3 regions of the Vibrio fortis genome follow, and region 3 is predicted to be linked to each of the others. Evidence: predicted binding sites of a transcription regulator. Region 3 holds the regulator's gene; each other region holds the start of a gene.
What was found. The regulator PurR, encoded in region 3, represses purine synthesis genes. The targets are predictions, from matches to a motif close to TNANGNAAACGTTTNCNTNA.
Positions count from the first base shown of each region.

Region 1: the regulator PurR is predicted to act here: its motif matches at 1,631-1,650, upstream of OCV50_RS11105 (NCS2 family permease).
Region 2: the regulator PurR is predicted to act here: its motif matches at 1,924-1,943, upstream of purL (phosphoribosylformylglycinamidine synthase).

Region 1 covers NZ_AP025487.1:2,543,577-2,546,793, reverse strand. Annotated here, with positions in the region: gene OCV50_RS11110 (aminoacyl-histidine dipeptidase) at 1-620, opposite strand, end outside; gene OCV50_RS11105 (NCS2 family permease) at 1,671-2,960, shown strand; gene OCV50_RS11100 (xanthine phosphoribosyltransferase) at 3,025-3,217, shown strand, end outside.
Region 2 covers NZ_AP025487.1:732,968-736,184, reverse strand. Annotated here, with positions in the region: gene purL (phosphoribosylformylglycinamidine synthase) at 1-1,735, opposite strand, end outside; gene mltF (membrane-bound lytic murein transglycosylase MltF) at 2,079-3,217, shown strand, end outside.
Region 3 covers NZ_AP025487.1:1,140,036-1,143,252, reverse strand. Annotated here, with positions in the region: gene torD (molecular chaperone TorD) at 247-894, shown strand; gene purR (HTH-type transcriptional repressor PurR) at 1,215-2,219, shown strand; cyclic di-GMP riboswitch class I at 2,391-2,475, shown strand; gene OCV50_RS05185 (TfoX/Sxy family DNA transformation protein) at 2,604-3,194, shown strand.

The DNA of each region.
Region 1 (3,217 bases), 1.4 Mb from region 3:
GTTACGAAACCTTCTGGGATAGCGTTACGAGCAACGTCAAATGTCATTGCACCGTCGATACCGCCAGCACAACCCATGTAAACTTCGCCTTCTTGCTCTGAATCGGTGTTAAGAAGGATGTCACCCTCTAACCAACCCGCTTCAAGACCAAACGCACCCGTCATGCCGGCTTCTTCGTCTACAGTAAGTAGCACTTCGATAGGGCCGTGCTTAATTTCATTTGATGCTAGAACCGCTAGGCAAGATGCCATGCCCATGCCGTTGTCTGCGCCAAGCGTAGTGCCTTTTGCAGTAACCCACTCACCGTCGATGTACGGTTGGATTGGGTCTTTAGTGAAGTCGTGAACCGTATCTTCATTCTTTTGTGGAACCATATCGATGTGAGCTTGCAGTACCACACCTTTTTTGTTTTCCATACCCGGTGTTGCTGGCTTTTTGATGAATACGTTACCTGTTGGATCACGACGTACATCTAGGCCTTGCTCTGTTGCCCAAGCAATAATGTATTGAGCTAACTCTTCTTCGTGCTTTGATGGGTGTGGGATTGAGCAAATCTTATCGAAAAACTGCCAAAGTGGAGTAGGGGATAATTTACTGATCTCAGAATGGAATTCAGACACGGATGACTCCTTTTTGATTTAATAACCATATCTTTAGGTAAAAGTAGCTTTGTAAAAAGGACAATTATCTAGAAATATGGGTCTGTTTTGATGCCGACAGCATACCATTTGAGTGGGGCAACGAGTAGCGGTAGTCGAGGGCAATTGTTGCAAAGTTTGAAAATAGATTTGTCACCCTGATCAAAAATAAGAGCTCAGTTGCTTACTAATTTGTCGTGCAAACGTTTTTATTGGTCTGTTTTGTAATTTAATTACAATTTAAGTTTGTTATTTGGTCTTTTTTTGCGAAAAGTGTGAGCTAATGCAAAAAATACTTGTAATCTTTTTTCTTTGGGGTATATTAATAACCAACTTCTGAGACGAAGAGTAAATGCTCAAAGGATGAGTCCGTTTATCGCCTCCAAGGAACCGAGAAATCAAAATTGTTTTTAATTGATTTATTTAAGGTGATAGTTATGAAAGGTTTACCATCTGCAACGTTCTGGCTTAACAGCTCTGTTTACACTAGCAACTTTGCATACCCAACTAGCTTTGGTTACAAGTAACCCGAGCGTGTGACTTGAACAGTTTGTTCACCCCTATATATTGGAATTTCTTTACAACCCTCTTGGTTGACTGATTCTACCGCCACTCAAATTTGAGTGGCGTTTTTTTTGCCTGTTGTTTGTCCCATCGCTTTTCTCGAGCAAACTCTTCTGGTTAAATTTTGCACCACAACCGATCAGAATTTCCCTTATTACCAGATCTGTTGAAAAGAGAGGCGCTTTAATGACTTTTATCGTACGGTCTTTGCCTTCTCATCTCGATGAATTTTCTAGGTGGTAGAAAAAAACATCAGTTGTTTTTCATTTTATAGATGATCTTAAGTGTTTGTTTTTCAATTGTTTATCATTTTGTTTTTGACCGCTTTAATCGCCCTGTTTCATACATTCCCTCTATAAATATTGGTTAGAGTCTTAATTCTATCTGGAATTTGTTATTTGATGACTTTATAATCCTGAGCCAATCGATTACGCAACCGTTTACTTTTTACCCTTATAGGATTCGATAATGTTCGAAAAGCTATTCAAACTCAGTGAAAACGGCACAAATGTGCGCACTGAAATCATCGCCGGTCTAACGACCTTCCTTACCATGGCTTACATCATTTTTGTAAACCCAATGATCTTAGCTGACGCAGGTATGGATCACGGCGCTGTATTTGTAGCAACCTGTCTAGCTGCGGCTATTGGCTGTTTCATTATGGGCTTTGTGGCTAACTACCCAATCGCTCAAGCACCAGGCATGGGTCTGAACGCGTTCTTTACTTACGCTGTTGTAATGGGCATGGGCTATACGTGGCAAGTGGCTTTGGCTGCGGTATTTGTGTCGGGCGTTATCTTCATTTTCTTGAGCATTTTCAAAGTTCGTGAATGGATCATTAACTCGATTCCAATGTCTCTACGTGTGGGTATCTCTGCAGGTATCGGTCTTTTCCTTGCATTCATCGCTCTAAGCAACGCAGGTATCGTTGTTGCTAACCCAGCAACGAAAGTATCACTCGGTGACGTGACGGCGATTGGTCCTATCCTAGGCGCACTTGGTTTCTTCCTGACGGTTGCACTGGTTCACCGTGGTGTGAAAGGTGCGGTAATGATTGCGATTCTTGCAATCACAGCGATTGCGATTGTGATTGGTGATGTGCAGTACGGTGGTATTGTTTCTGCGCCACCAAGTCTAGCTCCAACTTTCATGCAACTTGATTTCTCTGCTGTATTTGAAATCGGCATGATCTCTGTTGTTTTTGCTTTCCTATTCGTTGACCTATTCGACACTGCAGGTACGCTGGTTGGCGTTGCAACAAAAGCAAACCTAATTAAAGAAGATGGCAAACTACCTCGCTTGAACAAAGCACTGCTTGCTGACTCAACCGCAACATCTATTGGTGCGCTTCTAGGTACATCAAACACGACTTCTTACGTAGAGAGTGTTTCTGGTGTTGCTGAAGGTGGTCGTACTGGTCTAACGGCTGTTGTCGTGGGCGTACTTTTCCTTCTCGCTCTATTCTTCTCGCCTCTAGCGGGCATGATTCCAGCTTACGCAACGTCGGGCGCGCTATTCTATGTAGCAATTCTGATGATGTCTGGTTTGGTTGGCATTGATTGGCGTGATCTTACAGAAGCAGCGCCAGTCGTGGTAACATGTCTGCTTATGCCGTTGACGTACTCTATTGCAGAGGGTATCTCTCTAGGTTTCATCGCTTACGCTGCAATTAAGCTGCTAAGTGGCAAAGGTCGCGACGTTTCTATTGCTGTTTGGGTAATGTCTGCGATCTTTATCCTTAAGTTCATCTTTGCTTAATCGCTTGCAGAGGCTATGTGGATATGGCCTCTAACAACATGACAATTTATTAGGTTTAATTACTATGAGTAACAAATTCATCATCACATGGGACAACATGCAATCTTACTGCCGTGAACTGGCTGCTAAGCAAATGCCAGCAGAACAGTGGAAGGGTATCTGGGCAGTAAGTCGCGGTGGTTTAGTACCAGGCGCAATCTTGGCTCGTGAGCTAGGTATTCGCTACGTTGATACAATTTGTATTTCTAGCTACGACC
Region 2 (3,217 bases), 410 kb from region 3:
CAACAACTGCGTATGGTGCGCGCTCACGTTTACAGATTGCGTCGAATACTTCCATATTCTCTGGCGCAACTGCCATTACGTAACGCTCTTGAGATTCATTACACCAGATCTCAAGTGGACTCATGCCCGGCTCGTCGTTTGGCACGTCACGCAGCTGGAAGATACCGCCACGCTCGCCGTCGTCTACAAGCTCTGGAAGTGCGTTAGAGATACCACCTGCGCCCACATCGTGGATAAATGCGATTGGGTTCTGTTCGCCAAGCTGCCAACAACGGTCGATCACTTCCTGACAGCGACGCTCCATCTCTGGGTTTTCACGCTGTACAGATGCGAAATCTAGGTCTTCAGCTGATTGACCAGACGCCATCGAAGAAGCTGCACCACCACCAAGGCCGATGTTCATGGCAGGACCACCCAGTACGATTAGGCTTGCACCCACTGGGATCTCTTTCTTCTGAACGTGTTCGTCACGGATGTTACCCATACCACCAGCAATCATAATTGGCTTGTGGTAACCACGAACCTCTTCACCTGCGTGAGAGTTAACTTTCTCTTCGTAAGTACGGAAGTAACCAAGTAGGTTTGGACGGCCAAATTCGTTGTTGAACGCTGCGCCACCTAGTGGACCCTCTAGCATGATGTCTAGAGCGTTAACGATACGACCTGGCTTACCGAAATCTGTTTCCCATGGCTGTTCAAAACCTGGAATGCGTAGGTTAGATGTAGTGAAACCAACAAGACCTGCTTTTGGCTTACCACCGATACCCGTAGCGCCTTCATCACGGATTTCACCACCAGAACCAGTAGAAGCACCCGGCCAAGGAGAAATAGCCGTTGGGTGGTTGTGTGTTTCCACCTTCATTAGGATATGAGCTTTCTCTTGGTTGTAACCGTATTGGCGAGTTTCAGGGTTCGGGAAGAAACGACCCACATCTGAACCAACCATTACTGCTGCGTTATCTTTGTATGCAGACAGTACGTTTTCTGGTGTGGTTTCGAATGTATTCTTGATCATCTTGAACAGAGACTTCTCTTGCTTAACGCCGTCGATAGTCCAGTCTGCATTGAAGATCTTGTGACGACAGTGCTCTGAGTTCGCTTGTGCAAACATCATTAGCTCGATGTCGGTTGGGTTACGATCTAGCTTGTTTACGAACGCATCGTAAAGGTATTCGATTTCGTCATCGGCAAGCGCAAGACCTAGGGTAACGTTTGCGTTTTCAAGCGCAGCGCGACCGCCATTGAGTAGGTCAACGTCAGCCACTGGAGCTGGCTCTGCCACTTGGAAAAGTGCTGCTGCTGATTCGAAGTCAGTGAAGATAACTTCCATCATGCGATCGTGCAGAATCGCTTTTAGCTCAACCAGTTGAAGCTCAGATAGCTCTGCCGATGATTCGATATAGTAAGCGGTACCGCGCTCAAGACGTGCAATCTTATCTAGACCACAGTTGTTTGCGATGTCCGTAGATTTTGAAGACCAAGGCGAGATAGTGCCTGGACGAGGAGTTGCTAGTAGAAGAAAACCTTCTGGCGCGTGCTCTTCAATTGTTGGACCGTAAGTCAGAAGCTTTTCTAGTTTCTCAACTTCTTGATCATTTAGGTCGGCTGTTAGATCTGCAAAGTGCGCAAATTCAGCGTAGATGCCTGTAACAGGTAGGCCAAGTTCACGACAAAGCTCTAAAAGCTTGTTAACACGAAATTCAGATAGAGCTGGGGAGCCACGAAAAATTCTCATGTGCTTAGGTCTCTTATGCAATTGATTAAGGTGATATTGGAATAAATTCAGTGGGTTTTAGGAGTAACCTAACTGTTTTTCTTCGAAGCTATTCCGGAAGTAAGCCCGAAGGTTTTGCCAAACCTATGCCGATTCCACCTCTCTGTTGCGGGCGCATTATATAGCAATTATTTTTGTGACGTAACCAAAAAAGCAACCGTTTGCGTCATTTTTTTCATGTTTCTTGGCAATTGTTACTTTTGCTGCATTTCTAGCCACTTTTGCTTCCGTTTACCCAAAGTCACTTTGCCGAGAGCAAACGGTTTGATATAAAGGGGAGTCACTTTTTTGAGATTTCATTTTGATGCATACACTTACGCGCATTTTTTCATCCAAACTTCTTCTCATCGCGATCGTCATTGCCGGTTTATCGGGCTGCCAAATTGAGTCGGAACCGAAAAGCGACTTGGAGCGGATCCGAGAGCGCGGCGTATTAAGAGTCGGAACACTCAATAACCAACTCTCTTATTATATCGGCCCTGACGGCCCCGCTGGCTTGGATTATGAATTAGCTCGAGAGTTTGCAGAGCAGCTCGGCGTGAAGCTAGAAATGAAGCCTGCATATCGCTTGTCTGGTCTCTTTCCCGCTCTTCAAAAAGGTGAGATCGACTTGATTGCGACCGGGCTGACTCAAAACAATGAGCAAACGCGCGGCTACCGTGCAGCTCCAGCGTACTACTACGTGAGCCAACAAGTGGTCTATAAAAAAGGTCAATGGCGCCCACGTAACCTAGAACAACTGATTGAATTTGAGAATAAACGCCAAGCGGAATTTATTGAGCAACAAAACAAAGAACAGAATGACGAAAATAGTGAGTTAGTCACTATCGACGACAGATTGGCTCCTGCTCTCGTTGTGATTGAAGAGTCTCACTTTGAGCCGACTCTCAATCAACTTCAACAATCTAACCCTGACTTTGTTTACGAGTCAGTAGGCAATGCCGACATTAACGATCTATTAAGACAGGTTTCTAAGGGCGAGCTGCGCTTTACCGTTGCAGACTCAATTGAGCTGTCACTAGCGCAGCGACTTTACCCAGATCTTGCGCTTGCGTTCGAGTTAACAGAAGACCAACCCATCTCTTGGTACTTGAAGAAATCAGAAGATGAAAGCCTATATGCCCTGCTGATTGAGTTCTTCGGTAACCTTAAACAGTCTGGTGAGCTTGCAACTCTGGAAGAGAAATACATCGGTCACATCGGAAGCTTCGATTACGTGGATACTCGCGCCTTTATTCGTGCACTGGATAGTAAGCTGCCAAAATGGTCACCTCTATTCCAAGAGTACTCTCAAGAGTTTGATTGGCGCTTAATTGCTGCTCTTGCCTACCAAGAGTCTCACTGGAACCCTGTTGCGAAATCTCCGACAGGTGTGCGTGGCATGATGATGTTGACACTACCGACGGCAAAGAGCGTTGGTGTGACGAATCGTTTGGATCCTAA
Region 3 (3,217 bases):
TTTCTTATTTAATAGTTTCAGTGACTATTCTATTCATAACTAGTAACAATTCTAGTAGTACGCAAGATAAAAGCCAGAAACCTGAATTTTTTTTGATACAAGACAATCTTAAACCTTGCTATTTAACCTCCATCGCAATTCAATATAGGCATTACTACTAACGAGTAACTTTGCAGTTTGCAAATACAACGGTTAGTCAGCCTTCGTACCGCAGATATTACGAAAGACGATATTAGGATTATTGAGATGAAAGAAACGAAAGCGTTCAATGAACAACGAGCTGAAATTTACTGGTGGCTATCGAGCCTGTTCGCAAAAGAACTGACTCAAGAAGAATTGGATAACTACCACTCGGTTGAGATTCGTTCGTTTTTAACTGGTCTCGGTGATAATGAAACACTAAAACCAGCCATCAATAGTCTAGTCGATGCGCTTAACCGATTGCAGAACCGTGAAGATGCTCAGTTAGAGCTTTCATCAGATTTTTGCGAATTGTTCCTAAAGTCTGACAAGTATGGCGCTCTACCGTACGCTTCTATTTACCTAGACAAGAGCGGCCTTTTGAATGCGAAGCCTGCTCAAGATATGGAAGCGATCATGGCTTCTTATGGTATTGCAGTAAACCAAGACCTAAAAGAGCCGGCCGATCACCTAGCCATCGAATTAGATTTCCTAGGCAACATCATTATTCGTTCAAACGATCTTGAAACCGAGCAGGAACTAGAAGCGGCTTTCACTGCACAACATGAGTTTGTTGAGCAACAACTTCTTAGCTGGGTTCCACAATTTGCAACAAAATGTCGTGAATTTGATGAATTTGGTTTTTACGCGTGTGTTGCAGAATTGCTAACTGCCTTCTGTAAACTTGATGCGCAATATTTAGCTGGTGAATAAATTCACTAATGACTAAAGGCACAATTTAGGTAGAATGTGACAATTCACCCAGATTTCTGGGTGAATGTTATTGCGAGTATTTTCTAGTCAGTCTAAAATTGTGACCGCAAACGATAAAATATGAAACATTCTCGAAATGCTATGCTTTAAATTAGCTAAGAGCATTTCGGTGTTAAGACAAGCCGCTCTCATTAGCGGTTTTTTGTTTTTTAGCACTTTAGTACCGAGAGAGCCCTACAAATTCTAAGCTCTTGTTCTGGTAGCTTAAACGGCTACTTACTCCGTACTTCTGAGAAAGTAGCTATCAATAGGATAAAGCCATGGCAACTATAAAAGATGTCGCTCGCTTAGCCGGCGTATCAACAACCACCGTTTCTCACGTGATCAACAAGACACGTTTCGTAGCAGAAGCGACTCAAGAAAAAGTAAACAAAGCCGTAGACGAATTAAATTACGCACCAAGTGCGGTTGCTCGTAGCCTGAAATGTAACTCTACACGCACTATCGGTATGTTGGTCACTCAATCAACCAACCTATTCTTCTCTGAAGTTATTGATGGTGTAGAAAGCTACTGTTACCGTCAAGGTTACACGCTGATTCTATGTAACACTGGTGGTATTTACGAGAAGCAACGTGACTACATCCGAATGCTTGCTGAAAAGCGGGTAGATGGCATCTTGGTGATGTGTTCAGACTTAACAGAAGAACTTCGTGAAATGCTTGACCGCCATGCTGACATTCCAAAAGTTGTTATGGACTGGGGCCCTGAGAGTTCACAAGCGGATAAGATCATCGACAACTCTGAAGAGGGTGGCTATCTGGCAACTAAATACCTAGTTGAACGTGGGCATGAGCGTATTGCTTGTCTAAGTGGTCATTTAGATAAAGCGGCATGTGTTGAACGTATCGCAGGCTACCGTCGTGCATTGGCAGAAGCTGACATCCAAGCAGATGACAACCTAATTCTTGAAGGTAACTTCGAGTGTGATACTGCAGTTATCGCAGCAGATAAAATCGTCGCAATGGAAAACCGCCCTACTGCAGTATTCTGCTTTAACGACACGATGGCACTTGGTCTTATGAGCCGCCTACAGCAGCAAGGCATTAAGATCCCTGAAGATATTTCTGTGATTGGTTACGACAACATTGAGCTGGCAGAGTACTTCTCACCACCACTGACAACGGTTCACCAACCAAAACGTCGTGTCGGTAAGAATGCGTTTGAAATTCTGTTGGAGCGCATCAAAGACAAAGACCATGAAAAACGCGTATTCGAGATGCATCCAGAGATTATCGAGCGCGCTACAGTAAAAACGTTAAAGTAACGTAAACTTTAGATAATTCTAATAAAACGCACCGTTTGGTGCGTTTTTTTTATTTGTTAAAAGTAAAAGCTCAGTTGCATATTAAGGCAACAATTAACTGAACCGAGATCACACTTTTGAGCAACAAGTGTGAACCTCATTCAACAAAAAACTTTATTCTTAATTATACAGTCACGCACAGGGCAAATCACTTGAAAGGGTGAGACGCAAAGCCTCCGGCCTAACCCATTATTGGTATGGTAGCGGGGTTACCGATGGCAAAATGCAGTATTTCCTACCTTTAGTAGTAATTTACGGCTTATTGACAATTTTATTGCGACATTTTGCTAATCTCTCGGACCTGCTTATTTGGTGGCGTAATTCAAATACACCGAGATAAACAATATGGATAAACCGATACTCAAGGACTCAATGAAGTTATTTGAGCCACTTGGAAAGATAAAGTCACGCTCAATGTTTGGCGGTTTCGGCCTATTTGCCGACGACACTATGTTTGCATTGGTCGTAAACAACCAGTTACACATTCGAGCTGACAAGAATACTACTTCACAATTTGAACAACAGGGCTTTGAACCTTACGTTTACAAGAAACGTGGTTTCCCAGTCGTAACTAAGTATTTTGCCCTCCCAGAAGACCTCTGGCAGGCTCAAGAACGCATTATCGAACTGGCAAAAGCCTCCCTTAACTGTGCTAAAGAAGAGAAGCAAATTCAGTCATCGGCTAAACCGACCCGATTGAAAGATCTGCCGAACCTTCGTCTTGCTACAGAGCGTATGCTGAAAAAAGCAGGTATCGACACAGTTGAGAGCTTGTATGAATCAGGTTCTGTTAATGCTTACAAAGCAATTAAAGAGTCTCATTCATCGAGTGTTAGCTTAGAGCTACTTTGGGCACTTGAAGGTGCTATCAATGGCACACACTGGTCTGTGATACCACAACAAAGACGCGACGAGCTCATCAGTTATATAAATTAGGTCCAAATCACCTAATTGCAAAA